4 regions of the Streptomyces thermoviolaceus genome follow, and region 3 is predicted to be linked to each of the others. Evidence: riboswitches for the same ligand, from Rfam matches in the RefSeq annotation. Region 3 holds a riboswitch; each other region holds the start of a gene.
The links. Region 3 has a riboswitch for cobalamin ahead of OG899_RS20935 (cobalamin biosynthesis protein). Riboswitches for the same ligand answer to the same signal wherever they lie in the genome.
Positions count from the first base shown of each region.

Region 1: another riboswitch for cobalamin. It lies ahead of OG899_RS08190 (ribonucleoside-diphosphate reductase subunit alpha); the one in region 3 lies ahead of OG899_RS20935 (cobalamin biosynthesis protein).
Region 2: another riboswitch for cobalamin. It lies ahead of OG899_RS12915 (HoxN/HupN/NixA family nickel/cobalt transporter); the one in region 3 lies ahead of OG899_RS20935 (cobalamin biosynthesis protein).
Region 4: another riboswitch for cobalamin. It lies ahead of OG899_RS04005 ((2Fe-2S) ferredoxin domain-containing protein); the one in region 3 lies ahead of OG899_RS20935 (cobalamin biosynthesis protein).

Region 1 is NZ_CP109280.1:1,890,496-1,898,027, reverse strand. Features, by position in the region: gene OG899_RS08190 (ribonucleoside-diphosphate reductase subunit alpha) at 1-1,843, opposite strand, end outside; cobalamin riboswitch at 1,977-2,141, opposite strand; gene OG899_RS08185 (GNAT family N-acetyltransferase) at 2,196-2,699, opposite strand; gene OG899_RS08180 (TetR-like C-terminal domain-containing protein) at 2,822-3,154, opposite strand; gene mctP (monocarboxylate uptake permease MctP) at 3,367-4,977, opposite strand; gene OG899_RS08170 (DUF3311 domain-containing protein) at 4,974-5,255, opposite strand; gene OG899_RS08165 (GntR family transcriptional regulator) at 5,456-6,220, opposite strand; gene OG899_RS08160 (extracellular solute-binding protein) at 6,683-7,532, shown strand, end outside.
Region 2 is NZ_CP109280.1:2,952,525-2,960,056, forward strand. Features, by position in the region: gene OG899_RS12890 (serine hydrolase) at 1-66, opposite strand, end outside; gene OG899_RS12895 (putative immunity protein) at 357-962, shown strand; partial or broken gene OG899_RS12900 (NAD(P)-dependent oxidoreductase) at 1,125-2,024, opposite strand; gene OG899_RS12905 (glycoside hydrolase family 13 protein) at 2,138-3,826, opposite strand; gene OG899_RS12910 (metalloregulator ArsR/SmtB family transcription factor) at 4,064-4,423, opposite strand; cobalamin riboswitch at 4,517-4,704, shown strand; gene OG899_RS12915 (HoxN/HupN/NixA family nickel/cobalt transporter) at 4,734-5,861, shown strand; gene OG899_RS12920 (hypothetical protein) at 6,039-6,812, shown strand; gene OG899_RS12925 (ribosomal protein L7/L12) at 6,835-7,116, opposite strand; gene OG899_RS12930 (helix-turn-helix transcriptional regulator) at 7,164-7,532, opposite strand, start outside.
Region 3 is NZ_CP109280.1:4,805,795-4,813,326, reverse strand. Features, by position in the region: gene OG899_RS20960 (hypothetical protein) at 1-871, opposite strand, end outside; gene OG899_RS20955 (S9 family peptidase) at 1,475-2,602, opposite strand; gene OG899_RS20950 (class II aldolase/adducin family protein) at 2,728-3,423, opposite strand; gene OG899_RS20945 (inorganic phosphate transporter) at 3,576-4,916, shown strand; gene OG899_RS20940 (hypothetical protein) at 4,969-5,190, shown strand; cobalamin riboswitch at 5,370-5,503, shown strand; gene OG899_RS20935 (cobalamin biosynthesis protein) at 5,605-6,603, shown strand; gene OG899_RS20930 (cobyric acid synthase) at 6,600-7,532, shown strand, end outside.
Region 4 is NZ_CP109280.1:899,526-907,057, forward strand. Features, by position in the region: gene OG899_RS03990 (ABC transporter ATP-binding protein) at 1-187, opposite strand, end outside; gene OG899_RS03995 (iron ABC transporter permease) at 184-1,218, opposite strand; gene OG899_RS04000 (ABC transporter substrate-binding protein) at 1,350-2,339, opposite strand; gene OG899_RS04005 ((2Fe-2S) ferredoxin domain-containing protein) at 2,431-2,772, opposite strand; cobalamin riboswitch at 2,909-3,036, opposite strand; gene OG899_RS04010 (GNAT family N-acetyltransferase) at 3,202-3,738, shown strand; gene OG899_RS04015 (ABC transporter substrate-binding protein) at 3,827-5,335, shown strand; gene OG899_RS04020 (ABC transporter permease subunit) at 5,341-7,221, shown strand; gene OG899_RS04025 (MFS transporter) at 7,218-7,532, shown strand, end outside.

The DNA.
Region 1 (7,532 bases), 2.9 Mb from region 3:
CGATGGAGGCGATGGTGGCGGTCGGCGCGACGGCCAGCAGCAGGGCGTTGCGCAGGCCCACGGCGGCGATCCGCTCGCGCAGCGCCGCCCAGCGCTCGGGCCAGGCGAGAGTCACGTCGTAGTGGTCGGGGTGCAGCACGCCCCGGGCGGTGCGGGTGTGCTCCCAGGCGGGCAGCGGGCCGTTGCGCTCGGCCAGATCGGCGGACGTCTCGTAGGCGGCGAGCATGATCCGCTCGGCGATCTTCGTGGACAGCGCCCTGGCCTCGGGGGAGTCGAAGGGAAGCCGCAGCCGGAAGAAGACGTCCTGCAGACCCATCACGCCCAGGCCGACCGGCCGCCACCGCGCGTTGGACCGGGCCGCCTGCTCGGTCGGGTAGTAGTTGATGTCGACCACCCGGTCGAGGAACGTCACGGCGGTGCGCACGGTGGCGTCCAGCCTCTCCCAGTCGATGCCGCCGCCGGTCACGAACGCGCCGAGGTTGACCGAGCCCAGGTTGCACACCGCGGTCTCGGTGTCGTCGGTGACCTCCAGGATCTCCGTGCACAGGTTGGAGGAGTGGATCACACGGCCCGGCTCGGCGGTCTGGTTGGCGGTGCGGTTGGCGGTGTCCTTGAAGGCCATCCAGCCGTTGCCGGTCTGCGCGAGCGTGCGCATCATGCGGCCGTACAGCTCCCGGGCGGGCAGAGTTCTCCGCGCCAGGCCCTTGGCCTCCGCCGCCCGGTAGGCCCGGTCGAACTCCTCGCCCCACAGGTCGGTCAGCTCGGGCACGTCGGAGGGGCAGAACAGCGACCACGGCCCGTCGGCGTCCACCCGGCGCATGAACTCGTCGGGGATCCAGTGCGCGAGGTTGAGGTTGTGGGTGCGGCGCGCGTCCTCGCCGGTGTTGTCGCGCAGCTCCAGGAACTCCTCGATGTCCGCGTGCCAGGTCTCCAGGTACACCGCGGCCGCGCCCTTGCGCCGCCCGCCCTGGTTCACCGCCGCCACCGAGGAGTCCAGCGTCTTCAGGAACGGCACGATGCCGTTGGAGTGCCCGTTGGTGCCGCGGATCAGCGAACCGCGGGCGCGCACCCGGGAGTAGGCGATGCCGATGCCGCCGGCGTGCTTCGACAGACGGGCGACCTGGTGATAGCGCTCGTAGAGGGAGTCCAGCTCGTCCTTGGGGGAGTCCAGCAGGTAGCAGGACGACATCTGGGGGTGCCGCGTACCGGAGTTGAACAGCGTGGGGGAGGACGGCAGATACTCCAGCCGGCTCATCAGTCCGTACAGCGCGGCGACCTCGTCCACGGCGCGGTCGCCGTCGTCCGCGGCGAGACCGGCGGCGACGCGCAGCAGGAAGTGCTGCGGCAGCTCGATCACCTTCCGGGTGTGCGGGTGCCGCAGCAGATAGCGGCTGTGCAAGGTGCGCAGCCCGAAGTAGCCGAAGCGGTCGTCGGCGGCCGGGTCCACCGTCGCGTCCAGGCGGGCGGCGTGCCGCCGTACGAACGCGGCGGTCCGGTCGGCGATCAGCCCCTCGCGGTGGCCGACGGCCACGGACTCGCTGAAGGACGTGACATCCTGCGAGGCCGCCTCGGCCCGCAGGGAGAGCAGCAGCAGCCGGGCGGCCAGCCGCGAGTGGGCGGGGTCCTCGGCGATCAGCCCGGCCGCCGCCTCGGTCGCCAGTTCCCGCAGCTCCGCCTCGTCGGCGTGGGCGGAACGGCCGCGCAGCGCGGCGGCGGCGACCCGTCCGGGGTCGGTGCCGGGAAGGTCGGCGGTCAGCTCGGTCAGGGTGCGCAGCAGTGCGGCACCGGGACCGTCCAGGTCGAGGCCCGCGGCTGACGCCGGATCGGCGGGCGCGATGGTCACGTGGTGCTCTCCCTCGCTCGGCTCGGGGCCTCGTCGAGGGCAGGGGGCAGTCACGGACGCGCGACGGCGCCGCGTCCACCGGCCCAATCCGCGAGGCCCGGACGTCGGGCGCCCGGACCGGACGGCCGGGCGCACTGTCGGCAGGTCCTCGGACTGACGCTCGTCCACCGGCACGCGGGCAGCCGGAATCGGCGCCCAGCGGGCACGGGGGAACGCGTACACCGTTGCGGGACAGTTCCGGATTCGCACCGGATTCCCCTGCGGCGACAGCGAGCATGAGCATACATGTTGTGCCGACCCGAGGAGCCACCCCCAGATGTTGTGTTCGGCGCCGGATGGTCGGTGACGCGGGTCAGAGCGTCAGCGCGTAGGCGAGCAGCACGGTGTCGTCCGCGTCCGGCAGGGGGTTCCAGTCGCGTTCCGGTACCCGGACGAACCCCAGGCGCTCGTAGATGCGATGAGCGGCGTGCATGGTGCGCTGGGTGGACAGCACCAGACGGAGGCAGCCGGCGGCCCGGGCCCGCTCCACGCACGCCCGCACCAGGGCCTCGCCGGCGCCCCGGCGGCGTGCCGCGGGGGCGACCGCGAGCATCCGCATCTCCGCCTCCCCGGGCCCGGCGATCTCGGCCAGGGGACCGCCCGGCGCCACGAAGGTGACGCCGCCGAGCACCGTCCCGTCCGCCACGGCCACCAGCACCTCCGCGGCGGCCGCCCGCTTGCCCACGTCTCTCAGCTCGTCCAGATACGCGTCGCTGTCACTGAAGTCCAGCAGTCCGTCGCGCAGAAAGGCCTGCGCGGTGATCTCTCCGAGAGTGCCGTACTCGCCGGGCTCGGCCGGCCTGATCACGACGTCCATGCGCCCGAGTGTGCCGGGAGGGTGTGACAACGGGCCGTCCCGCTGTTCTGATGCGGCGTCAAAAAATCTCGGGTAATCGGCAATGTGACGCCGTTCGGCTCGTTGTTCCTCGGTGACCCGGCTCATCCGGCCGGGCCGCGCAGCAGCCGCCACACGGCGCGTGCCATGTCCTCGGCCGGCGCCCGCTCCTGGTCGTCGCGGAGCCAGTGGGTGATGACGCCGATGAAGGCGCCCGCGAGGTAGTGCGCGTTCACGTCCATCAGTGGCGCGGCGGCGCGCGATTCGGCGCCCGAGGCGGGCAGTTGCTCGGCGACCGCTTCAGCGAGCCGCTCACGCAACCGGTCGACGACACGCGCCGTGCCGCCCGGACCGAACATCGTGCGGTACAGCACGGCGTTCGCCTCCACGCGCCGGAACAGCTCGACGAGTTCGTCGGGCACCTGTCCGGCGGGCACGAGGCGGCGCCATGCACGTCCGCATCGCCGCCGCACTGAACCCGAAGCCGGAGTACCTCGATGCGGCCCGGCGCCTCACCGCCGCGTCACCCGCCCGGGCCATGGCCGGTGTGACGGGCCGTGTCGCCGGCACGGCGGCCCCTCGGCCGCGCCGCACACGGTGACGGGCCGCCGGTTCCTCCCGGCGGCCCGTCACTGTGCGGATGTGTTCGTCAGTGGGCGGAACCCGCCGTGGCGGGCGGCAGTTCCACCTGGACGTCCGGGTCGCCGGCGTCCTTGGTGTAGTCCTCCGGCCGGGTCTCGTCGACGCCGTCGGGCGCCTTGAACGCCCGCAGGACGACGGTGAGGACCACCGTGACCAGGACGTTCAGCACGAAGGCCGTCATGCCGATGTAGCCGGTCTCGCCGAGGCCGGGGATCTCGGCGGAGGAGCCGCCGAAGTGCTTCTGCGTCGGCGAGGCCACCCCGTAGGCGGCGACGGTGCCGTAGACCATGCCGACCGCCCAGCCGGCCAGCAGCGCCCAGCGGTGGAACCAGCGCGTGAACAGGCCGCCGACCAGGGCCGGGAACGTCTGCAGGATCCAGATGCCGCCCAGCAGCTGGAAGTTGATGGCGACCGTCTTGTCCATGGTCAGGACGAAGACCAGGGCGCCCACCTTCACCAGCAGGGACACCAGCTTGGAGACGCGGGTCTCCTGCTCCGCCGTGGCGTCCGGCTTGAGGAAGTCCTTGTAGATGTTGCGGGTGAACAGGTTCGCGGCCGCGATCGACATGATGGCCGCGGGCACCAGCGCGCCGATGCCGATGGCCGCGAAGGCCACGCCCGTGAACCAGTCCGGGAACATGTTCTCGAACAGCTGCGGGATGGCCAGCTGGCCGTTGCCCACGGTGATCCCGTCCGCGATCGCCATGAAGCCCAGCAGTGCCAGCAGGCCCAGCATCAGCGAGTACAGCGGCAGGATCGTGGTGTTGCGGCGGATCACCTCACGGCTGCGCGAGGACAGCGTCGCGGTGATCGAGTGCGGGTACATGAACAGCGCGAGCGCGCTGCCCAGGGCCAGCGTGGCGTACGTCCACCGGGCCCCCTCCGGCGGCGCGATGGAACCCGCCCCCGTTGTGGTGAACTTCTCGCTCGCCTTGGCGAAGATGTCGTCGAACCCGCCCAGTTTGATCGGGATGTAGATGATCGCGACCGCGATGACGATGTAGATGAGCGCGTCCTTCACGAACGCGATCAGCGCCGGGGCGCGCAGACCGGACGAGTAGGTGTAGGCGGCCAGCACACCGAAGGCGATGAGCAGCGGCAGGTCCTTGATGAACCAGTTGGTGTTCTCGCCGCCGCCGACGCCCATCACGTCCAGCACCGCCTGGATGCCGACGAGCTGGAGCGCGATGTACGGCATGGTGGCGAGGATGCCGGTGAGCGCCACCGCCAGCGACAGGCCCTTGGAACCGAACCGGCCGCGCACGAAGTCGGAGGTGGTGACGTAGCCGTGCCGGTGGGAGACCGACCACAGACGCGGCAGGAAGGTGAAGATCAGCGGGTAGACCAGGATCGTGTACGGCACCGCGAAGAACCCGGCCGCGCCCGTCGCGTAGATCGCCGCGGGCACCGCGACGAAGGTGTACGCCGTGTACAGGTCGCCGCCGAGCAGGAACCAGGTGATCCAGGTGCCGAACGACCGTCCTCCCAGGCCCCACTCGTCCAGGCTGTGCTCGTTCTCCGCCTTGCGCCACCGGGCGGCGAGGAAGCCCATGACGGTGACGAGCACGAAGAAGAAGATGAAGACGCCGAGTGCGATGCCGTTGACGCCGTCTCTCATCGCGCCGCACCGCCCTTCTCCGCCGCGCCGGCCTCGTGGGACGCGCGAGCGCGCTGGTCACGCTGCCAGAGCCGGTAGGCGATCATGGTCAGTGCCGTGGAGATCAGCACCCACACCATCTGGTACCAGTAGAAGAACGGGATGCCGATGAACGTGGGGTCGGTCTTGGCGTAGGACCCGACCCAGAGCATCGCCACGAACGGCGCGACGAGACAGAGGCCGATGACCACCCGCACGGGGGTCACCACCCCTCGGCGGACTTCTGGGGCATCTGACATGTGTGGCTCCGTCCCCTCGCTGAGCAGCGTGATCTTGCGATCACCTGGGTAATGCGCAGGCAATGTAGGGCACGTGCCGAGGTAACGGAACCCCTTGTCCGCATATCGGTTCCCGGAGCCGGTAACGGTTCGGGCTCGACCATGTGTTCGATTGTGAGGGGGTGCTCCGGCCCGGGGCGACGGCGGCCGGGCGGCCCGGGTCAGTCGGCCGGCCGCTTCAGCCGGGCGACGAACTTGTAGCGGTCACCGCGGTAGACCGACCGCACCCACTCCACGGGCCGGCCGGTGCGGTCCAGGGAGTGCCGGGAGAGCAGCAGCATCGGCAGCCCCACGTCGGTGCCCAGCAGACCCGCCTCGCGCGGGGTGGCCAGCGAGGTCTCGATGGTCTCCTCGGCCTCGGCCAGGTGGACGTCGTAGACCTCGGCGAGAGCCGTGTACAGCGAGGTGTACTTCGCCAGGCTGCGGCGCAGCGCCGGGAACCGCTTGGCCGACAGATGGGTGGTCTCGATGGCCATCGGCTCGCCGTTGGCCATGCGCAGTCGCTCGATGCGCAGCACCCGGCCGCCGGGGGCGATGTCGAGCAGGCCGGCGAGGCGGTCGTCGGCCGTGATGTAGCCGATGTCGAGCAGTTGCGAGGCCGGCTCCAGCCCCTGGGCGCGCATGTCCTCGGTGTAGGAGGTCAGCTGCAGCGCCTGGGAGACCTTCGGCTTGGCGACGAAGGTGCCCTTGCCCTGGATGCGCTCCAGGCGGCCCTCGACGACCAGCTCCTGCAGCGCCTGGCGCACGGTGGTGCGCGAGGTGTCGAACTCCGCCGCCAGCGTCCGCTCGGGCGGGACGGGAGTCCCGGGCGCCTGGGTGCGGGTCATGTCCAGCAGATGCTTCTTCAGGTGGTAGTACTTGGGCACGCGCGCGGTACGGACACTCGCCCCACCCTCGTTCTCCGCACTGCTGACGTCGGTGCTCATGTTCTGCCTTCCCGGCTCCGGTGCCGAAGCGACCCGTCTCCATCGGCCACGTTCACATCGTGGCACGGCCCGCCGTGCCGGGCCGCCACCCGCACGCTGCGTGATCTCTCTGTATACCGTCGGGACCTCTGCTGGTCTAGTCCACCACATGCCGGGACGGACGGTGTCACCGGGGCGCCGACGGGCCGCGGCGGGGCGGCGCGAGGGGGTGCCGACGCCGGCCGGCGCGGGCGTCCGTTTGCCCGGAAGAGCAATGAAAGGTCCCTGCATATCGCGGTCCCGTAACGGACCGTCTGAGCGCGTCTTCGCACTCTTGACAGCCCATATGGTCTAAGCCAAGCTCCCCCGGTACTGGTCTACACCATTTGGCCGGTCCCGGCCCCGAGGGCGGTGCGCGCCGACGCTCGACCGTCGCCGGCCGCAGGGAGGCGGGGGGTCTGTGGCATCCCTGAGGAGGGTGGCGTGAAGCGCAAGCTGATTGCCGCGATCGGCATCGCGGGCATGGTGTTCTCCGTCGCGGCGTGCGGCAGCGACGGCGGGGGCTCGGGCAAGGGCGCCGACGCCGAGGAACTGACCGTCTGGCTCACCGTGGACGCCCAGAACAACTGGCCCGAGCTGGTCAAGTCCGCCGACGACGCGGTGAAGGCCAAGCACCCGGGGCTGACCATCAAACACGAGTACTACGGCTGGCCCGACAAGAACGCCAAGCTCGACGCCGTCCTCGCCACCGACAAGGCCCCCGACGTCGTCGAGATGGGCAACACCGAGATGCTCGGCTACATGGTCAAGGGCGCCTTCGCCCCCCTGGACCCGGCGAGGTTCGCCAACTCCTCGGCCTGGCTGGACGGTCTGAAGCAGTCGGTGACCTACGAGGGCAAGACCTACGGAGTCCCCTACTACGCGGGCGGCCGTGTCGCCAACTGGCGCAAGGACGTCTTCGCCTCGGTCGGGGTGAAGACGACACCGAAGACGTACCAGGAACTCCTGTCCGACCTGGACAAGGTGCAGAAGGCGAAGGGCGACACGTTCAGCGCCTGGTACCAGCCCAGCCGTGACTGGTACGCGGCCATGTCCTTCGTCTACGACGCCGGCGGCGCCATCGCGGAGGAGGAGGGCGGCCGGTGGAAGGCCACCCTGTCCTCGCCCGAGTCCCTCGAGGGCCTCGAGGCGTACAAGGAGATCCTCGACAGGTACATGCACGGCGACAAGACCAAGGACGAGGCCGACCGGCCGATCGTCTACGGTCAGGGCAAGTCCGGCATGATCTTCGCCGCCGCCTGGGAAGGTGCGACCGCCGCAGACCCGAAGAACG
Region 2 (7,532 bases), 1.9 Mb from region 3:
GGGTACGGCAGCGGTCAACAGCAGCGTGGTGGCGGCGACGGTCCCGGCGATCCGGAGCTTGCGCACGCGATTCCCCCTCCTGGCGTCCGAGCTGATCGCCGCCATCCTGCACGATCGGCATCGGCGGCACATCGTCCGAGAGAAGCAACTGCCGGCCGCAGAAAAGCACTTGAGACCGATGTTGCCGTGATCTTTTCTGTGCTGCGGCTGAGAACTGCGTCGCCCGCTGAACTCTGCGACGCAGTAGGGCTTCTCACATGGCTGACCATCAACTCCGGCAGGGCATGACGCGTCTGTCGAACGCCAGTGATGAGCGAACACCCCCCAGGTCCGCACGCATGCCCGAGGATGGCCGCATGGCGGAAGCCCACGACACCGAGATCGCGCTGAGCCCGCAGGACCTCCGTGAGGTGACGGCGTTCGCCGCGGCGTGTGCGGACGGGGTGCTCGCTCTGTTCGAGGCGGACCGGCCGGACGACGCGCGGCCACGCGAAGCACTCGCTGCCGCCTGGGAGTTCGCGCGGGGCGGGAAGCGGGGGAAAGCCTTGCGCGACACGGCGTGGGCGGCTTCGCAGGCTGCCGGGAGTGCGGGCACCGAGGCCGCGCGCGAGGCGGCTCGGGCGGCGATGTCGGCGGCCGGTGCCGCGTATCTGCATCCGCTGGCCAAGGCCACCCAGGTCAAGCACATCCTCGGTTCCGGTGCCCACGCGGCGCGCGCGGCCGAACTCGCGGCGGGCGGCGACCCGGACGTCGGTGCCGAGCACATCGACCGGGCGGTGCGCCGTGCGACACCGGCCGTGGTCGACGTGCTCCGGCGCTATCCGGCGGCACCGCCCGGCGGTGGGCGAACGGGCGAGCTGCTGCGCATGCTCGACGCCGGCCTGCGCGCGCTTCCCCTCGCCGCCGACGTCCGGAGCCCTGACCCGGCCCGTCCGGCACCCCCGGGCACCCCACCGGCGTAGGCACCGGCTGCCCGGCCCTCGGGCACGGGACCGGACCCCGGAGACACGACCGGAACCCGGGCACGGGACCGGACCCCGGAGACACGACCGGACCCCGGGCACGGGACCGGACCCCGGAGACACGACCGGACCCCGGACACGAGGCCGGTCCCGCTCGGTGGCTCAGTCCTCCCCGCCCTCGAAGCTGGCGAAGTACGCCGCGGCCATGTCCTCGTCGGCGTGGCCCGCGGCGGCGGCGCGGGCGAAGCGTTCGGCGCCGGCGGCGGCCACGTCGAGGCGGACACCGTGCAGTTCGCCTGCCCGCACGATGAGCCGGGCGTCCTTCTCGGCGGTGGTGACGGTGAAACTCGGGGGCGTGAGGCGCCCGTTGAGCAGCGCGTCGGCCTTCGCGTGCAGGTAGCCCATGTCCAGGGGGCCGCCGGCGATGAGGTCGAGGAAGTTCTGCGGGTCCGCACCGAGGCCCTTGGCCAGGGCCAGGGCCTCGCCGGTGGCGGTGGTGACCGCGATGACCCAGCTGTTGGCGACCAGCTTCAACCGGGTCGCGGCGCCGGTCGAGCCGTCCTCGCCGGTCCACAGGGTGCGGGTGCCGACGGCGTCGAACACCGGGGTCACCGTGGCGCGGCCCGCGGCGGGCCCGGCGGCCAGCACGGTGAGCTGTCCGGCCTCGGCGGGCTGCCGGGTGCCGAGCACCGGGGCATCGTAGAAGAGCAGGCCGTGGGTGCGGGCCAGGTCCGCCAGCCCGGGGACCGACTCCAGGCCGACCGTGGTCGACTGCACCCAGGCGGCGCCCTCGCGGGCCGCGCCGGCCGCCTCGCGCATCACCCGCAGCACCGTATCGCCGTCGAACAGCATGGTGAGCACCACATCGGCGTCCCGGACCGCCTCGGCCGGGCTGTCGGCGATCTGCACGCCGTCGGCGGTCAGCGCCTCGGCCTTGTCCCGGGAGCGGTTCCAGGCCCGGACGGTGTGCCCGGCCCGGGCGAGGTTGCGGGCCATGGCGCCGCCCATGATGCCGGTGCCCAGGACGCCCACGGTGCGGGTGGTGGTGTCGGTCATGTGGCTCTTCTCCTGCGGTCGTGCGGATCACCTGACCGCGAGTATCCGCCACCCGCCCCGCCCGGCTCGGCAGCGGCCACCGGTCCGTGTGCCTCGGGACGGCACAGCCGGTACAGGGGTCACGCGAGCCAGACCGTGGTGTCCGGTTCCAGGGTGCGTCCGGTCAGCGGGGCACTGCTGAGCAGCACCTCCCCGGGCGGCAGGGCGACGGGCCGGCCGGAGAGGTTGGCGACGCACCGCCAGCCCGGGGACCGGGTGAAGGCGAGCACGCCCTCCGGGGTGTCCTCCGCCCAGGTCAGCTCCTCGCCGGCGAGGAGCTTGCGCCGCAGCCGCAGGGCCGAGCGGTACAGCTCCAGCGTCGAGCCCTCCACTCCGTCCTGCGCCTGCACGGAGTACGCGGCGAAGCGGGCCGGCTGCGGCAGCCAGGCACCGCCCGGCCCGAAGCCGTACGACGGCCCGGTCGTCGTCCACGGCAGCGGCACCCGGCAGCCGTCGCGGCCTTTGCGGGCGTGTCCGGTCTGCTCCCAGACGGGGTCCTGCAACACCTCGGCGGGCAGGTCGGCGACCTCGGGCAGGCCGAGCTCCTCGCCCTGGTAGAGGTAGGCCGAGCCGGGCAGTGCCAGCATCAGCAGGGTCGCGGCGCGGGCCCGGCGCAGCCCGGCCCGCTCGTCCACGGCCGGGGTGCGGCCCCCGGACAGCAGCCAGGCGTCCGGGTCGGTGTCCGGCGGCAGCATCAGCCGGGAGGCGTGCCGGACGACGTCGTGGTTGGACAGCACCCAGGTGGCCGAGGCTCCGGCGGCCTGCGCCACCTGCAGGGAGTCGGTGATGACCCGCCGCAGCCGCTCGGCGTCCCACGGGGCTTCCAGGTACTCGAAGTTGAAGGCCTGGCCCAGTTCGTCGGGGCGGGCGTACAGGGCGCGGCGGGGGCCGGGCACCCATGCCTCGGCGACGGCGGTGCGCGGCGGGGAGTACGCGTCGAAGATCTTGCGCCAGTCGCGGTAGATCTCGTGGACGTCGTCGCGGTCCCAGTGGGGGTGGCTGCCGGGCGGGAGGTGGGCGAGGGCGGCCTCGCCGGTGGCGCCGAGGTCGCCGATGTCCCGGAGCGGCTCGTCGAGGTCCTTGACCAGGCCGTGGGCGACGTCGATGCGGAAGCCGTCGACGCCGCGGTCGGCCCAGAAGCGCAGCGTGGTGCGGAAGTCGGCGCGGACCTCCTCGTTGCGCCAGTCGAAGTCCGGCTGTTCGGGCGCGAACAGGTGCAGGTACCACTGTCCGTCGGGCACCCGCTGCCAGGCGCTGCCGCCGAAGACGGACTGCCAGTCGGTGGGCGGCTGATCGCCTCTCGGGCCGCGTCCGTCGCGGAAGACGTACCGGGCGCGGGCCGCCGAGCCCGGTCCGGCGCGCAGTGCCTCCTGGAACCAAGGGTGCTGGTGGGAGCTGTGGTTGGGGACGATGTCGACGATCACCTTCAGGCCGAGCCGGTGGGCCTCGGCGACCATCGCGTCGAAGTCGTCGAGGGTGCCCAGGCGCGGGTCGACGTCCCGGTGGTCGATGACGTCGTAACCGCCGTCGGCGAGTTCGCTGGGGTAGAACGGGCTGAGCCAGACCGCGTCCGCACCGAGCGCGGCGACGTGGGTCAGCCGTTCGGTGATGCCTCGGATGTCGCCGAGTCCGTCCCCGTCGGCGTCGGCGAAGCTGCGCGGATAGATCTGGTAGACGACGGACTGCCGCCACCAGTCGGGGTTCTTGGCGGACAGGTCCGGGTGGTCGGCGGCGGGGCGGGAGCGGTGCGCGGGGGTGCGGTCGGTCACGCGGTCTCCTCGTGGTGCGCGGTGCGGCGACACAGGGAACTGTGTCCCGGTCCCGTGGACGACGAACACCGCCGACAGGGGGCGAAAGGGGTGTTCGGGGCTTGCGTCCTCCCGGCGCCGGGCGCGTGCGGCGCCTGGCGCACACCGGCCGAGGCCGGCCGCCTGGCGCACGCCCGCCGAGGCCGGCCGCCTGGCGCACGCCCGCCCAGGCCGGCCGCCTGCGGCGCCCCGCGCACGTCAGCCGGCGTCCGCCGCGCAGTGCTCCAGCAGACGGCGTATGTCCTCGTCCACCACCCGGTAGCGCGCCACGCGCCCCTCTTGGTGCCGTTCCACGACCCCGGCGGCCCGCAGCAGCCGCAGCGCCTGGGAGACGGCGGGGTCGTTCATGCCGGTGGTGATGGCCAGGTCGGAGACGGCCGGCGGTCCGGTGCGGTGCAGGGCGAGCGGCAGCGCGAGCCGGTTGGCGTCGGCGAGCAGAGAGAACCGGCCGGCCCAGGTGCGGACGCGGTCCGCGTCGCCGATGGCGGCGACCGCCTCGCACACCCGGTGACCGTCGATGCCGCGACGGTTCGCCCGGTCGAGCGGTACGAGATGCACGGCGCCCATCCGGTCAGGACCGCTGCTCCCCTACCGCGTGTGATCTTGGATACCTGCGTGGTGGTGCGGCTGTGCAGGCGCACTCCGGTGCCCCTATGGTAAGCGGGCCGTGGTGTGCGGGAAGCCGGTGCGAGACCGGCGCGGCCCTCGCCACTGTGATCGGGAAGTTCCCGGCCCTCGTCCCTCGCGGGACAGCCACTGGCCGCTCAGGCGGCCGGGAAGGCGGGCCGGGCACGCGGCACCCGGAAGCCAGGAGACCGGCCACGGCAGCTCACGGAAGATCCACGAGGTGCTGGAGCGTGATGACCGGATGACCCTGCCCGACCCTGCCCGTACGACGCCCGACACCCGGGCCGGCACGAGCCCCGGCGCCTTGTGCTGGCGGCGGGAGGACACCCTGAGGACGGCGGGGCTGATGGGGGTGATCGCCGCCCTGCACGTCGTCGCCTTCGGTGTGCTGTTCCTGCTCGTCGTCCCGCAGCACCACCAGGTCGGCACCAAGGCCTTCGGCATCGGCCTCGGGATCACCGCCTACACCCTCGGCGTGCGGCACGCGTTCGACGCCGACCACATCGCCGCCATCGACAACACCACCCGCAAGCTGATGGCCGACGGCAGGCGCCCGGTGTCGGCGGGTTTCTGGTTCGCGCTGGGGCACTCCAGCGTGGTGGTGCTCATGGCCGCGCTGGTCGCGGGCGGCACCCGGCTGGCGGGCACCCTGATGAACGACGAGTCGCGCACCCACCAGGCGCTCGGCGTGGTGGGCACCACCGTCTCGGGGACGTTCCTGTATCTCATCGCCGCACTCAACCTGGTGGCGCTGGTGGGCATCGTGAGGGTGTTCCGGGCGATGCGCGCCGGCACCTGGGACGAGCGGGCCCTGGAGGCGCACCTGGACTCGCGCGGCCTGATGAACCGGGTCCTCGGCCGGCTGACGAAGTCCGTCTCCCGCCCCGGCCAGATGTATCCGCTGGGTTTCCTGTTCGGCCTGGGCTTCGACACCGCCACCGAGGTCACCCTGATGGTGATGGCGGGCTCGGGCGCGGCGTCCGGCCTGCCCTGGTACGCGATCCTGTGCCTGCCGCTGCTGTTCGCGGCCGGGATGAGCCTGTTCGACACGCTCGACGGGATGTTCATGAACGTCGCCTACCAGTGGGCGTTCTCCCACCCCGTCCGCAAGGTGTACTACAACCTGACCATCACCGGTCTGTCGATCGCGGTCGCGTTCCTCATCGGCACCATCGAGCTGGTCGGGGTGCTGCACGACAAGCTCGCCCTCGGCGACCGCGTCACCGGCTGGATCGCCGGCCTCGACCTCGACCACGTCGGCTATGTCGTCGTCGGCCTGTTCGTGGCGGTGTGGGCGGTGGCGCTGACGTACTGGAAGGTGGCCAAGGTGGAGCAGCGCTGGGCGGCCCGTCCGGCGGACACCCGCTGAACCGGCCGCCACGGTCACCCGCCCGGCCCGCACCCGGGCGGGTTCCGCCCGGCCGCCGACCCGGCGGGCGGGTGATGCGGCGGCGGGACACCGGCGCGCTCACGGCACCGCGGCGCCCGGGCTGCGGATGCTCGAAGGGACAGCTCGACCGTCCCTGCTGCTGGGAGGCACCCGCCCATGCACCGTCCCGCCGCCCGTGCCCTGTCCGTCGCCGCGCTGTGCGCGGTCCTCCTGGCGTCCGTGACCGCGTGCTCGTCCGGCGCGCAGGGTCGCACCGCCGACGCGTCCGCCTCTGTCGCCCGGGCCACGCCGGCCGTCCCCGCCTCGCCGGCGCCGAAGGCGCTCACCGCGGTGCAGGCGGAGGCGGCCCTGCTCACCGAGGACGACATGGGGGAGCCGTGGCAGCCGACGCGGGGCGCCGCGACCTGGCACGACGGGGTGCTCAAGGCCAAGGCCGACACCCCGGCCTGCCAACGGCTGCTGGACGCCCTCTACGCGGACGAGCCCCTCGGCAGCCCCCAGGGCACGCAGGCGGTCGCCGCCTTCGACGACGTGGACGGGGCGGCGCAGCTGCGCCACCGGGTGCTCTCCCCGCGTCCTGCGGACGTGGACCGCTCCCTGACCTGGATGCGCAGCATGGCGGACGACTGCGCCCGCTTCACCGCGACGACGACCCGGCACGGGGAGCAGAGCGTGCAGGTCCGCGAGGTGGCGCTGCCGGAGGTCGGGGACGCCCGGCAGGGCCTGCGGATCGTGTTCACCGGTCCGGACGCCTACGACGACCCGCCCACGCTGACCCTGGACGTGGCCGCGGTCCGCGTCGGCACCGACGCGTTCACCCTCAGCACCGGCGCCGAGGGCACGCTCGTGCCGCGCATCGTCACGCGGGCCGTCGAGCAGGCGGCGGCCCGGCTGGAGAACGTGCACGACGGCTCCCACGCACGGGCGTGAGAACCGTCGCCGGACCGAGGACTCAGGCGACCATGCGGTCCACGGCGTCCTTGGCCTCCTTCAGGCCCGCGCCGGTCACCTCCCGGTAGACCTTGATCGCCTCGATCTGCCGTCCGGTCCGGGCCAGTTCGTGCACCTGCTGCAGTCGCGGATCGTCGTCCTGCAGCCCCAAGTGGGCCATGATCTGGTCCAGTTTGTGCTCCAAGCGCGCCACGCGTCTCTCCGAGCGGGAGAACTGCATGCCGATGGAGGCGAACTGGACGACGAGTACGGTGACGATCAGCGCCACGGCGGTGGTGTCCATGACACCGAGCGTAGTGTCCGACGTCACTGCGAAGGCTCAACGGAAGCTCAGAACTGCGTTGACGCCCACGGAGGTTGGGCCGGCGCAGGACCCAGGGTGGTGGTGCCCGGCGCGGTGCGGTGGCCCAGTCCGGTGCGGTAGGCGTCCAGGGCCGCCTCCACCCGACCGGTGCGGCGCAGCAGATCGCCCAGCAGACGGCACAGGTCCGCCAGGTCGCCGGCGGCGCCGGCCCGCTCCAGCAGGCTCAGCGCGCGGACGTAGTGCTCCTCCGCCGCCTCCGTGTCGTCGGCGTCCTCGGCGATGATGCCGAGCAGCCGGTGCGCCGCGGCGGCGTGCACCGCGCCGCGCTCGGAGGACAGCTCGCCGAGGACCTGGTGCAGCAGCTCGGCAGCCTGCCCGGACTTGCCGCGCCGGTG
Region 3 (7,532 bases):
CCCACACCGCCCAGCTGCCGAGCGGGGTGAGGGTGACCTGCCCGTCTCCGTAGGTGAGCGCCCCGACGGAGGCGAGGGCCCCGAGCGCCCAGTCGAGCAGCGGCACCAGCGCGGCCGCCTCGGCCTGTGCATCGGGCCCGGTCGGCGCCGTGACGCGGCCGTCGCCGTCCGCCGTGCGGTCGCCGGGCTGCGGCACGGTCGTCGCGGCGGGCGCGGGGTCCGTGCCGGGGGCGACGGAGGAGAGCGTGAGCCGTGACGCGGCGCGGGGCTGCTCCGGTGGGTCCGTGTCCGGGGCCGCCCCCGCCGTCCGGGTGTCGTCGGGGCCGGACGCCGGCTGCCGGACGATGCTCGGGGCGTGCACCGGCGCGGGCCCCGCAGCGGGGTCGTAGGGCACCTCGCAGCGTTCGGTGCGCAGCTCGGTGACGCGCTGCCGCAGCAGGTCGAGGAGCTGGTCGACGGGCACGGGCCCGGCGGAGAGCTGGAGGAAGGACAGCACCTGCGGCATGGCCGAGACGACCTCGGCGACGGCGGCCGGCTCCTGCTCCTCGGGTTCCGGGCAGACCAGCGGCCAGGCGTCGAACAGCGCGACCCAGCCGCGCAGCACGGCGCTGTCGTCGTGGTCCCAGGCCCGCAGCCGCCAGCCGGGGCGCGCGCTGTCGCCGTGCACCTCGACGAGGCCGGTGAGGCGGGCGGTGTCCCAGTCGGCGCGGGCCTGGGCCACGGTCAGGTCCAGATCCCGGGCGGCCCGGGCGGCGGTCTGGTCGGACAGGGTGGCCTTGCCGTCGACGCCCGCCCCGGCCCGGCCGGGCCCGAGACAGGCGTCGGCCCACCGGGCGATGCGGACCGCCCCGGCCAGGCGGGCACGCGCCATGCGGGCCAGCTCCGATGGTGCGGGGGTGCCCTCCGGCGGGCGGGGCACGGTGCGGCGCGGGCGCCGCTGGTTCACGGCTCGTGGGGCGGCGGCCAGGGGCCGCGGGCGGACGAGTCGAAGCCTGGAGTCGCGTGGGATACGGGACGTCACGGGTGCAGTCTTCCTGCTGCCGCTGCGAAAACCCAAACGGAACGCCTCGACGGGCCAGATGAAAGGCCGTGCACGCGAGTTGGGCCGGCGACGGACGAGCGGACCGGCGGCGGCCGGGACCGGGGTGCGGACGGCTTCGGGAACGCGTGCGGAACGCCTCCGCCGTGCGCACGGCGGGACGCGGTGCGGCACGGGCCGGGGCGGCGCGGCTCCGGCGGCGCGGCACGGGACCGGGCACGGACCGGGCAGCGCCGGGCCCCGTCCGGGCACCGCCGCCGACGACAAGCGGAATCCGTCCCGAAGGGGTGGCGGCCCCGCTCGCCGCGGGGTGACGCGGGGCGCCGCACGCCGAGCGCGCGCGACCGCGCGCGACTTCTTGCCGACCGCGTGCCGACCGCGTCGCCCCGGGCGCCGCACCAGGTGCACCGGGTGCGTCGCCTCACCTCACGCGGATCACATCAGCGGCGTGAGGAAACGGCGCAGGGCCTCCTCGTAGGACGCGGGGTCGGCGTTCCACATGGCGCCGTGCGGCGCGTCGGGCACGGTGTGCAGGGCGATCAGCTCGGGGCGCCCGGAGGCGAGCCGTCTCGACAGCTGCCAGGGGGCCACCTCGTCGCCGGGGCCGTGGACGACGAGGGTCGGCACGGCGAGTCCGGCGGGGTCGGCGATGTCGGCGAGCCCGTCACGGTGCAGCCCGGTGCGGCCCTGCGCGGCGCGCACCGCGAGCGGCAGCAGGGCGTCCGGCATGTGCCGTGCCCTGGCCAGGGCCCGCAGCGTCGTCTCCCAGTCGAGCACCGGCGAGTCCAGGACCAGCCCGGAGACCCGGTCGCGCAGGTCGGACCGCAGCGCCGTGCACAGCGCCATGGTCGCCCCGGTGGACCAGCCGTACAGCACGACCCGGTCCGCGCCCTGCCGCACGGCGTAGCGGAGCGCGGCGTCCAGGTCCCGCCACTCGCTCTGGCCGAGGTGGTTCAGGCCGTCCGGGGAGCGCGGGGCGCCGGGGTCGCCGCGGCAGGTGACGTCCAGGACCGGGAAGTGCCGGTGGTGCAGGAAGCCCATGACGTTCATGGGCAGCTCCCGGGTGGTGCCCAGTCCGTGCACGGTGATCACCCAGGTCCCGCGGACCCCCGGCAGGTACCAGGCGGGCAGCGGGCCCAGTTCGCCCGGCACCTCGACGTCCCGGTGGTGCAGGCCGAGGGCGGTGCGGGGGGTGCCGACGTGCAGGTTCGGGGTGAGCCAGACCTTGTCGCCGGGGTTCAGCACGCCGTGCGTGACGCGCTCCAGGCGGCGTACGACGGTGTCGGGCCGGTGCGGGGCGTCGGCCAGGACGGGGCCGACGACCGCGTGGGAGCCGTTGCCTGCCAGGCCGTAGGTGCCGGGCCGCAACGAGGCGAGGTCCCGGGTGAGGGTGATCTGCCCGGCGGCCGTGCCGTGCACGGTGAGCCGGGGTTCGGTGGGCAGGGGCCGGCCCGCGGGCGCCTTGAGCGCCGCGTCGCTGGCGAGCCGCCCGGCGGCGATGCCTGCCGCGCCGGCCGCCACAACCGCGGTGACGGCCGTGGCCGTCGCTGTGACTGTCCGCACGCAACCAGTGTCCGGGCGGACCGCCGCACCGGCCAGCGGGGAAAGCGGTCGGGGTGACATGCTCCCGCGCGGTGCGGGGCGGCGGCCCGCGTTCCCGGCCGCCTTCCCGGCCGCGTCGTGCTCCGTCAGTGCCGCCGGCCGTAGTCGCGCATCCGTTCCTGGACCTCGGCGAGCTGCCCGGGCGTGAGCAGGCTGGGGGTCAGCCCGGGCACGGACGAGGCGGTCAGCCACACCCGGCACATCCACTCCAGCTGGGCGGTGCGGTCGAGGGCCTGGTCGAGGGTGGCGCCGCAGGTGACGGTGCCGTGGTTCTGCAGCAGGCACCCGGTGCGGCCGGCCAGGGCGCGCAGCATGTTCCCGGCCAGTTCCTCGGTGCCGTAGGGGGCGTACGGGGCGACGCGCACCGGGCCGCCGAGCGCGGCGGCCATGTAGTGGATCAGGGGCAGCTCGGGCACCAGCGTGGAGACGGCCGTGGCGTGCACGGCGTGGGTGTGGACGACGGCACCGGCGCCGGTGGTGCGGTAGACCGCCAGGTGCAGGGGCAGCTCGCTGGTGGGCACCAGTGTCCCGAGCATCTGCCGTCCGTCCAGGTCCACCCCGGTGACGTCGTCGGGCGTGAGCCGGTCGTAGGGTACGCCGGACGGCGTGACCAGCACGGTGTCGCCCACCCGCACCGACACGTTGCCCGAGGTGCCGACGACCAGGCCGTCCGCCGCGGTGCGCCGGGCCGTGGCCACCAGGTCCCGCCAGGCGTCCGCCTCCTCGTCGGTCGCCTTCCGCGACCGCGCCGTCCGGTGCTCGTCCCGCGGCCGGTCATTCATGGTGCGGCCCTGTCGGTCGCTCGGCAAACGGACACAAACGGAATGCGTGGCGACGGAACCGGACACCACCTCGACCGTCACAGTTCATCTTCTGTTCACCCTCGTTACCTACCTTCAACCGGCCAATGACGCTCGAACGATTGCCTGGGTAAATGGAAGGCTTCTCGCTGATCCTCGCGATGGTGGTAGTAACCGCTCTCGCGTTCGATTTCACGAACGGTTTCCACGACACCGCCAACGCGATGGCCACCACCATCTCCACCGGCGCGCTCAAGCCCAAGGTCGCGGTGACCATGTCCGCCGTGCTCAACCTCGTGGGCGCTTTCCTCTCGGTCGAGGTCGCCAACACGATCTCCAAGGGTCTCGTCGACGAGTCCGGCATTCGTCCCGAGGTCATTTTCGCCGCACTGGTCGGCGCCATCCTCTGGAACCTGCTGACCTGGCTGGTCGGGCTCCCCTCCAGCTCCTCGCACGCCCTGATGGGCGGTCTGGTCGGCGCCACCCTCGCCTCGGCCGGCCCCGACGCGGTGCACGGCGGCGCACTGATCACCAAGGTCGTGCTTCCGGCGGTGGCCGCCCCGGTCGTCGCGGGAGTCGCCGCTGCGGTCGCGACCCGGCTGTCGTACACGATCGGCGGGAAGGACGGCAAGGCGGCCGAGAAGGGCCACCGCGCCGGACAGATCGCCTCCGCGGGTCTGGTCTCCCTGGCCCACGGCACCAACGACGCGCAGAAGACGATGGGCGTCATCACCCTGGCCCTGGTCACCGGCGGTGCCCTGGCCCCCGGCTCCAACCCTCCCACCTGGGTGATCCTCTCGGCCGGCCTGGCGATCGCACTCGGCACCTACATCGGCGGCTGGCGCATCATCCGCACCATGGGCACCGGCCTGACCGACCTGCAGCCGCAGCAGGGCTTCGCCGCCCAGACCAGCGCGGCCACCGCCATCCTCGCCTCCTCCCACCTGGGCTTCTCGCTGTCCACCACGCATGTGGTCTCCGGCGCGGTGATGGGCGCCGGCCTGGGCCGCAAGGGCGGCGTGGTCCGCTGGTCCACGGCCGGCCGCATGACGGTGGCCTGGGTGCTCACCCTGCCGGCGGCGGCCCTGGTCGGCGCGGGCGCCGAGGCCGTGACCGATCTCGGCGACTGGGGCACCGCGCTCGTCGCGGTGTTCCTGGTGGCCGCGAGCGCCGCGATCTGGCTCGTCTCCCGCCGCCAGGTCGTCGACCACACCAATGTCACCGGGCCCGCGGCGACGGCCGAGGAGCCGGCCGGTGTGGTGACCCAGGCCCTGGCCGCCGTGGCCCCGCCGGCCGCCGGCCAGCCCGCCCCGGCCGCCGAGGACACCGCCTCGGCGCCGACGCCCGCCGACGCGCCGACGGCGACCGTCCCGGCCCAGCCCACGGCTCCCGCGCCCGCGTCCCCGGCCGCCGAGCCGGTCTCCCCCGCTCCCGCCCCCGCGTCCGCGGCGACCCCGCCGGCCGCGGCCGTCTGACCCACCGCAGGGCACCGGCTCACCGCGCCGGTCACAGGAAAGCAGCTACGGCATGAAGATCGACTGGGCAGCACTCGGCTCCGTGTTCGGCGTCAGCCTCGTGGTCACCGTCGCCCTGGTGACCCTGTTCACCCTCGGCATCGCCGGGCTGTCCCGGCGCGAGGCCGCCGCGACCCGCGGCGAGCGCGCCGTCGCCGCCACGACCGGGGCGTACCTGTGCTTCGCACTGTGCGCGGCGGCCGTGGCCTACGGGATCTGGCTCATCGTGGGCTGACGCGGCCCGTACCGCCTCCGGCGACTGACCGGGGCCACCCGTGCCCCGGGGAGTTTCGTCGTTCTCCCGCCGCGCACACGCCCCGGCGGCCGTCGCACCCCCCTGTCCCCCCGGCGCCGGTGTGTGGGCCTCAGCACACCGGGCCGTCGCAGGTCAGGGCGGAGTTGACGGGTGTTCGTGGAGCGTGGTGGACTTCAGTGGCCAGTTACGGCGGCACGAGAGGAAGCCCGGTGCGAATCCGGCGCGGTCCCGCCACTGTGACCGGGAGACCTTCCCGGGAGCCAGGAACTCTCACCGCCGGTTTTCGTCGAACCAGGGCGTGGACACCCTGAGTGAGGACACATCCCATGCGCGGCTGCCGATTCAGGCTCATCGACGACGTCTCCCGTAAAGTTCCCGCGATCGGCTGACCCCATGGGTGCCGCTCGCGTCTACGCGTACGGCGCCACCGCCGGCCTCCTCGGTGACCTGCTCCTCGGCGATCCGCGCCGTGGGCATCCCGTCGCCGTGTTCGGGCGGGCCGCCGGCGCCGTCGAACGTGTGCTGTGGAAGGACCACCGCGGCTGGGGTGCGCTGCACACAGCGGTGTGCGCCGGTGGCGCCGTGGCGCTGTCGGCTCTCGCCGCACGCGCCGTGCGCCGCTCCCCCGTCGCCTCCGTCCTGCTGACCGGTGCCGCCACCTGGACGGTGGTCGGCGGAACCTCCCTCGCCCGCGAAGCCCGGGTCATAGCCCGCGCCTTGGAGGCGGGCGAGGTGGATGCCGCGCGGGCGCGGCTGCCGCATCTGTGCGGACGCGACCCGCACGCCCTGGACGCCGACGGCATCGCCCGGGCCGTGGTGGAGTCGGTGGCCGAGAACACCTCCGACGCGGTCGTCGGCGCCCTGGTGTGGGGCGCGGTCGCGGGCGTGCCGGGGTTCGCCGGCTTCCGGGCCGTCAACACCCTGGACGCGATGGTCGGTCATCGCTCGCCCCGCTACCGCCGCTACGGCTGGGCCTCGGCCCGCCTCGACGATCTGGCCGGGTGGCCGGGGGCCCGGCTGACCGCCGCCCTCGCCGTCCTCACCGGCGGCGATCCGCGGGGTGCCGTACGGGCCTGGCGGGCCGATGCCGCCCAGCATCCGAGCCCCAACGCCGGTCCGGTCGAGGCCGCGTTCGCCGGAGCGCTCGGGGTGCGGCTGGGCGGCACCCTGTCGTACGCCGGGCGCGTGGAGCACCGGCCGGTGCTCAACTCCGCCGGACGCGCCGTGCAGGTGGCGGACATCGACCGTGCCGTACGGCTCTCACGGCGCGTGAGCTGGCTGGCGCTCGCCACCTGCACCGGCGTGAAGCTGCTGTGCGGCCGCCGGGGGCGGGCTGCCCTGCGCGCCGTCCGCCGGGCGAAGGGCCGGCGGGTGACGGGCGGTGCGGCATGAGCGGAGGCCTGCTCGTGGCCGGCACCACATCCGACGCCGGCAAGAGCGTGGTGACCGCCGGGATCTGCCGGTGGCTGGTGCGCCGGGGCGTGAAGGTGGCGCCGTTCAAGGCGCAGAACATGTCCCTCAACTCCTTCGTCACCCGTGAGGGCGCCGAGATCGGCCGCGCCCAGGCCATGCAGGCCCAGGCGTGCCGCATCGAGCCGACCGCGCTGATGAACCCGGTGCTGCTCAAGCCGGGCGGCGAGCGAAGCAGCCAGGTCGTGGTGCTGGGCAAGGCGATGGGCGAGCTGAGTGCCCGCGGCTACCACGGCGGGCGTCAGGAGCGGCTGCTCGGCACCGTGCTGGACTGCCTCGCCGAACTGCGCCGCACCCACGACATGGTGATCTGCGAGGGGGCGGGCAGCCCGGCGGAGATCAATCTGCGCCGCACCGACATCGTCAACATGGGCCTCGCCCGCGCCGCGCGGCTGCCGGTGCTGGTCGTCGGCGACATCGACCGCGGCGGGGTGTTCGCGTCGTTCTACGGCACCGTCGCCCTGCTCGCGCCCGAGGACCAGCGGCTGGTGGCCGGATTCCTCGTCAACAAGTTCCGCGGCGACGTGTCCCTGCTGCAGCCGGGCCTCGAGATGCTGCACGGCCTCACCGGCCGGCGCACCTTCGGTGTGCTGCCGTACCGGCACGGCCTCGGCATCGACGAGGAGGACGGCATGGCGGTGTCGCTGCGCGGCGCGGTCCGCGAGTCGGCGGTCGAGCCCCCGGTCGGCGAGGACGTGCTGCGGGTGGCCGTGTGCGCGGTGCCGCTGATGTCCAACTTCACCGACGTCGACGCGCTGGCCGCCGAACCCGGCGTCGTGGTGCGGTTCGTGGACCGGCCCGAGGAACTGGCCGACGCCGACCTCGTCGTCGTCCCGGGCACCCGGGGCACG
Region 4 (7,532 bases), 3.9 Mb from region 3:
GGCGCAGTGCCCGGTAGACGGTGCGCAGGAGGGTTGACTTGCCGGCGCCGTTCGGGCCGACGAGCCCGACGACCTCTCCGGCGGACACCGTCAGGGAGACCTGGTCGACCAGCGGTCTGCCGTCGACGAGCACCGACACGTCGTCGATGTCCAAGGTTCCGGGTGCCGCTTCCGCGTGTCCGGTCATCGTGCCCTCCTGCGCATCAGCCAGAGGAAGAACGGGCCGCCGACCAGGGCGGTGAGGATGCCGACGGGGATCTCCTCGGGGCTCATGAGGGTGCGCGCGGCCAGGTCGGCGGCGATCAGGAAGGCCGCGCCGAGCAGCGCAGCGGCCGGGAGTGCTCGGCGGTGGTCGGCGCCGACCAGGAGCCGTACGACGTGCGGCAGGATCAGACCGACGAAGCCGATCTGGCCGCTGACCGCGACGATCGTGCCGATCATCAGCGCGACCAGGGTGAACAGTGCGGCACGGAAGCGGTGGACGTCCAGGCCGAGGGCTGCTGCGGCCTCCTCCCCGGCGAGCAGCAGGTTCAGCGGACGGCTCACGCCAAGCAGGACGGCCGTGCCGAGCAGGACCGCCGCGGCCGGGATCCACACCACCGTCCAAGTGGTGCCGGCCAGTCCGCCGAGCATCCAGCGCAGCGCCGACTGCGTCTTGTGGGGGTCGTTGGAAGTGACCACGAGGAAACTCGCCACCGCCGACAGCACCTCGGCCATCGCCACGCCCGCCAGGACCAGCCGCACGGTGGTCATCCGTCCGCCGGAGCGAGCCAGGAAGTACACCGCGACCAGGGCCGCCAGAGCGCCGCAGAACGCCGCCAGCGGCAGCGAGAAGGCTCCGAACAGCGTCACGTTGAGGACCAGGACCAGCACGGCGCCGACGCTCGCGCCCGACGACACTCCCAGCAGCATCGGGTCGGCGAGCGGGTTGCGGACCAGGGCCTGCAACGCCATTCCCGCCACCGACAGTCCGGCTCCCACCACCGCGCACAGCAGCACCCGGGGCAGCCGGACGTCGGTGACGATCGTCTCCCGCACCGGGGGCCACGTCGCATCGGCCAGGGCCGGGTGGAGGTGGTGGAGCAGGATGCCCCACACCTCCCCGGCCGGGATCGTGACCGAACCGGCCGCGATCCCGAAGGTCGCCGCCACCGCCACCAGGGCGGCGAGACCGGCCAGCACCAGGGCGTAGGGGAGCCTGCGGCGGCCGGGCACCACGGCCTGCGCGGGCTTGGGCCCGGCTCCGGGGGAGTTCTTGCCGACGGCCTCGGCGGGTGCCGGCACCTTGCCCGCCCCGGCCTTCCCGGCGACGGCGTCTCGGCCAGCGGCGGTCGGCTCGGTCACGCCGGTCACCGGAAGCGGTCCGGGTGGAGCTGACGGGCCAGCGACTGCACGGCCGCGGGCACCCGTACTCCCACGACGGTGGAGGACAGCGGCAGCACCGCGAACCGGCGGTTCTTGATGGCGGGTACGTCCTTCAGCGCCGGGTTGGCGAGCAGGAACTCCTTCTTCTGCGCCACGGTCTGGTCGCCGTAGTCGTAGATGACGACGACTTCGGGCGCCCGCTCGGCCACCTGCTCGAACGACACGTCGCCGAACGGCTTGTCGAGGTCGGCGAAGAGGTTGACCCCTCCGGCCCGCTCGATCATGTCGTTGCCGATGCCCGCGCCGCCCGCGGTGAAGGCGGTCTTGTCGCCGCTGTCGTAGACGAACAGCTTCACCGGCTCAACGCCGTCGAGTTTCTCGTCCACCTCGTCCAAGGTGGCGTGCAGCCGCCCGATCTGCCGCTCGGCCCGCTCCGGGACGCCGAAGACCTTGGCGACCTCGCGGATCTCCCGGTCCATCAAGGGCATCGTCACCGGCCCGGACGGGCACTCCTCGATGTTGAGGCGGGTGTTGATACCGGCCTTGATGAAGGCGTCACGGGAGCGGCCCTCCTTCTCGTCGAAGGCGGAGGACCAGCCGCCGTAGACGAAGTCGGGCTCGGCCGCCAACAGCGTCTCGTACGACGGGTACTCCTTCGACAGCACCTTGACCTTGCCGTAGGCGGCCCGGTACTCGGGGAGGATCTCGTCGTCGAGGTAGCCGGTGCCGACCATCGACTTCTCCAGGCCGAGCGCCAGCATCACCTCCGTCGCGTGCTGGTTCAGCGACACCGCGCGCTGCGGCGGGCGGTGAAACGTCGTCTTCACCCCGCAGTTGGACACGGTGACCGGGAAGCCCTTCGGGGCCGGGCCCTCGGTACCACCGGCTTGGTCCTGGGCGCTTGTGCCGCAACCGGAGATCAGCAGAGCTGTGGCCATGGCCAGCAGGGGGGACAGTGGGCGTTTGCCCGTCATGGGAATGTTCCTCTCCTACGGGTGTTACGGCTCGTACAGGTGTTACGGCTCGTACGGGTGTCGCTGGTGATCGGCGCGCAGGCTGCCGGTCTCAGGAGGCCGCGCGGCGCCGAGGCGGGGTGAAGGCGTAGAGGTCGAGAATCTCGGGCCGGGGAGCGATGCCGGGGCCGCCCGCGCTCACCCAGGCGGCGATGTCCTCGGTCGCGGCCGGGTCGTTGACCAGGCCCAGCCAGACCGGCCGCGCCCCGGCGGCCCGTCCGGCGGCGGAAGGCTGCACGACGATGACGTTGGCCTGGTCGCACACGTCGAGACAGGCGGAGACGCGTACGGGAGCGGCCTCACGCAGGCGCGCGGTTTGCACTGTGTGATCCACCCCGGTCACCTTGGGGCTGCCGCAGCAGCAGTCCCGGCACACGACGATCCGGCACGGCACCGGATCGGCTGATCCTGTGCCAACCGAACCTCTGCCCACCGGGGTCTCGTACGCCCCCTCGGCCGGCCTCACGGGCATGCCGAACCACCCTCCTCCGGGGAAATCCGCCCCGGGTACGTCGAGGAGGCGACCGCGTGAGTCTCCTGGCTCTCGGGTCGAAGCTCGTCCCGGCCTTCCCACCCGTCCTGGGGCAGTGGCCTGTTCGGGATCCGCTCGCCGATCACAGTGGCGGGACCGCGCCGGATTCACACCGGCTTCCTCGTTCCGCCGTCGCCTTGTCGCCGAGCATTATCGCATCTGAGACACCGCGCGTCATCAGGGCGGAACCCAGGGGTGGTTACGCACGGCCCGAGTCACAGGGCACCGGCCTCGCCGCCGGACTCCTGGCGGCGGCCACCGAAGACCCGCCGGATGGCATATCATTCGCAGATGCAGGAATACCGCATCAGGACAGCCACGGCCGCCGACCTCGAGGAGGCGCGGGCCGTGATGCTCGACACCGTCTACCGCGACTTCGGGACCGGCTACGTGCCACGCTGGCACGCGGACATCATCGATCTGCAGTCGTTCTACGTCGTCCCACCCCGGCACACCCTGCTGGTCGCGGTGGACGAGCAGGACGGGACGGTGGCCGCCACGGCCGCGCTCGACGGGCGGGGACCGGCGCATCCGCCGAACCCGCGGTGGCTGGCCGAGCGGTACCCGTCGGGTGAGACCGCGCAGCTCAGGCGGGTGTACACGCGCCCGGAGCACCGGCGGCGCGGGCTGGCCCGGCAACTGGTGGACAGGCTGCTGGACTTCGCGCGGGCGGACGGCGGCTACCGGTCGGTGTACTTGCACACGTACCCGCACTCGCCCGGCGCGATGGGTCTGTGGCAGACGCTCGGCAAGGTCGTCTGCGACGAGAGGGAGGACGCGCCCGGCGGCGGCAGTGGCGTCGTCCACTTTGAGATCCCTCTTGTTTAAACGAAAACCATTTTCGTAAGATGCCGGTCGATGTAGGCCGAAACACCCGTACGGGAACGTCCGGCCCTGGAAAGACAGAACGAAGACCATGAGATCTTCCCGCCGTCGGCTGATAGCCGGCCTGCTGCTCGCCCCCTTGCTCTCCGGCTGCTTCGCCGCCAGCGACGACGACTCGTCCTCGGACTCCTCCGGCTCGGGTGAGGGCGGGCGCCTGCGTGTGGCGCTCGCCTTCCAGCCGACGGAGAACTACTCACCGTACGGCGGCCAGGACTCCTTCATCCTGTCCCGGCTGGGTGTGAGCGAGGGGCTGGCCCGGCTGGACGCCAACGGCACCGCGGTCCCCGCGCTCGCCGAGTCGTGGAGCAGCGAACAGGGCGGCAAGAGCTGGGTGTTCACGCTGCGGGATGCCAAGTTCCAGGACGGCAGTAAGGTCACCGCGAAGGCCGTCGCCGCCGCGCTCACCCACGCCGCCGCGGCCGACCCGGCGCCGCCCGCGATCTCCGATGTGAAGCTGACCGCCGAGGCCGTGGGCGACGACCAGGTGAAGGTCGGCGCAGGCGAGGCCGACCCGATGCTGCCGCTGCGGCTGACCAACCCCAGCCTCGCGGTGTTCTCCCCCAAGGCGTATGGCAAGGACGGCAAGGTGAACCCGGTCGGCACTGCCACCGGCCCCTTCGAACTCACCAAGACCACCGGGGACACGGCGGCCGCCTTGGACCGCTACGACGACTACTGGGGCGGGCGCGCCCAGGCTTCCGGCATCGACGTGAAGTTCGTCTCGGACGGCACCGCCCGCGCCAACGCCCTGCGCACCGGGGACGTGGACATCGCCGAGGCTCTGCCCGTCGCGCAGGTCGCCTCCCTGGACAAAGACACCGTCCACGAGATCAACACCGCGCGGAACAGCAGCCTGTTCCTCAACACCCAAAAGGGCGTCTTCACCGACGCGGGGCTGCGGGCCGCCGCGCGCGAGGCGATCGACACCTCCGCCGTCGCCAAGGGCGTGTACGACGGGTACGCCGAGCCCGCCAAGGGGCTGTTCGGCCCCGCGCTGACCTGGGCGGCCGGCAAACGGTCCGAGCCGACCGGGCGAGCCAAGGCCACCGACCCCAAGGGCAAGAGCATCACCATCGCCACCTACGACGACCGGCCCGAACTGCCCGAGACCGCCCAGGTGCTCCAACAGCAGCTCCAGAAGGCCGGGTTCAAGGTGAAGCTGGAAGTGCGCACCTACGCGCGCCTCGAAAGCGACCTGCTGGCCAAGAAGTTCGACGCCGCCATCTCCACCCGCAACATGATGCTCGACACCGGCGACCCGGTCACCGTCCTGGCCAGCGACTACACCTGCGACGGCAGCTACAACCTGTCGTTCCTGTGCGACAAGAAGGTCGACAAGCTGGTCGCCGACGCCCAGGCCGAGTCCGACCCGGGCAAGCGTCAGGACGCCGCGATGAAGGCGGAGGCCGCGATCCTCGGCACCGACGCGGTGGTCCCCCTGGCGCACCTGAAGGCCATCGTGGGTATCGGTACGTCCGTCGAGGGCGGCGTACTCGACCCGTACGAGCGGCAGCTCGTCGGCACCGGGACCCGGCGCTGAACCCCATGGCCAGGCCCCTTTCCGCCGCCCTGCGCGCGCTCGCGCGGGGCGGCGGCCTCACGCTGCTGTGGCGGGCCCTGCTGACGGGTGGGCTGGTGTGCGCGATCGGCCTGCTGCCGTGGCTGTCGCGCACCGACCCGGCGCTGACCGTGCTCAAGGCCCGCTCGGCGGAGCGCGACCCCACTCCCGAGACGCTGCGGGCCATCCGCGACGAACTCGGCCTGGGTGACGGCCCGTTGGCGCTGCTCGGCCGCTGGCTGGGCGGTCTGCTGCGGGGGGACGCGGGCCGGTCCTGGGTGTCGGACACCGAGGTGCTGCCCGCCACAGTCCAGGCCCTCGGTGTGTCCCTGCTGCTGATGGCGGGGGCCGTCCTGGTCGCCCTGGCCACGGTCGCGGTGGTGTGCGCCCGCACCCTGTGGCTCGGCTCGCGGCGCCGCCTCGGCACAGGCGGCCCGGGCGGTACCGGGTCGGCGGTGCTGGCCGCGCTGCCGGAGTTCCTCATCGCCTCCGTACTGGCCTCCGTCGTCGGCGTGCAGCTGGGCTGGCTGCCCGCCCTGGGCTGGTACGGCCCCCAGTGGATGATCCTTCCCGCCCTCGCCCTCGGCCTGCCCGCCGGAGCCCTCCTCGGGCGGATGCTGGACGACCTGCTGCCCGCCGCGTTCGCCGAGCCCTGGGCGCTGGCCGCCGCCGCGCGCGGAATACCGCCCGGTTCCGTGGCCCGGCAGACGCTGCGCCGCTGCGTGCCCGGACTGCTGCCCAATCTGGGACTGTTCGTGGTCGGCCTGACCGGCGGCGCCGTTGCCATCGAGCAGATCTTCGACATCCCGGGCTTGGGCCGGCTCACCCTGCGTGCCGCGCTCGCCCAGGACCTGCCCGTCCTGCAGACCGGCACGCTCGCGCTCGTCGCGCTCGCGGCAGCAGCCGCTCTGCTGGCCCGGCTGGGAGTGCGGTGGCTGATCGGGCCCGCTCTGCGCGACGGCGCCCTGCACTCCCTGCACCGGCCGACCCCGCCCGCCCCGCGCGTCGTACCTCTCGTCTACGCGCTGGTGCTCGCCACGGTCATCGGCCTCGGCCTGCCCCGCGACCCGCTTGCCCTGGACACCACCGCCAAACTCCAAGTCCCCTCCGCCGCACACCCCTTCGGCACCGACGCGCTCGGCCGTGACGTCCTCGCCCGCGTCGCGCACGGCGCGCTCGACACCCTCGGCATCGCCCTCGCGGTGAGCGCCGCAGCCCTGCTGACCGGCGTCCTGCTGGGCCTGTTGCCCCGCCTGTCCGGACCCCTGGTCGACACCGTCAACGCGGTCCCACCCGTCCTGGCCGCCCTCCTCGTCACCGGCATCGCGGGCAGCGGCCCCTGGACCCCCGCCCTCGCGGTCGCCGTCGTCGCCTGGTCCCCGCTGGCCACCCACACCTCCTCCCTCCTGCGGCAGGAGCGCGCCACCCTTCACCTGACCGCGACCCGCGCCCTCGGCGCCGACCGCTGGTACCTGATCTGGCACGAACTGCTCCCCGCCGTCCTGCCACCCGTCGTCCGCCACGCCCTCCTCCGGCTGCCCGGCATCGCCCTGAGCCTCGCCGCCCTGGGCTTCCTCGGCCTCGGCTCCCAGCCCCCCTCTCCCGAGTGGGGCCTGCTGCTGGCCGAGAACCAGCCGTACGTCGAACGCGCCCCCTGGGCCGTCCTCGCCCCCGCCGCCGTCCTCGCCCTCCTCGGCGCGCTCGCTGTGACCTCAGCGGGCGGAGTGCGTCTGCCCCGGCTGAAGCCGCAACGTCCGCCGAGCACACGGCCCGGCCCTCCCGCCACGCGGGTGACGCCGGGCACGCAGCCGCCGCGCGCTGACGCCACTCTCACCGCCGTATCCGCCTCCCCCGCAGAAACCCCATGACCGACCTGCTCTCCCGCATACGCCCCCGCCGATCGGCCGCGAAGTCCCCCCGCGAGCGGACATGGAAGCACCTGTCCCCGCTGCTGCGGCTGCTGATCCTCACCCAACTCGCTTTCAACATCGGCTTCTACGCCGTCCTGCCGTTCCTCGCCGCACACCTCGGCACCGCCATCGGCATGGCCGGCTGGATGGTCGGCTTCGTCCTCGGCCTCAGAACCTTCAGCCAGCAGGGCCTCTTCGTCGTCGGCGGCTCGCTCGTCGACCGCTACGGCGTACGCCCCATAGTCCTGGTCGGGTGCGTGCTGCGCATC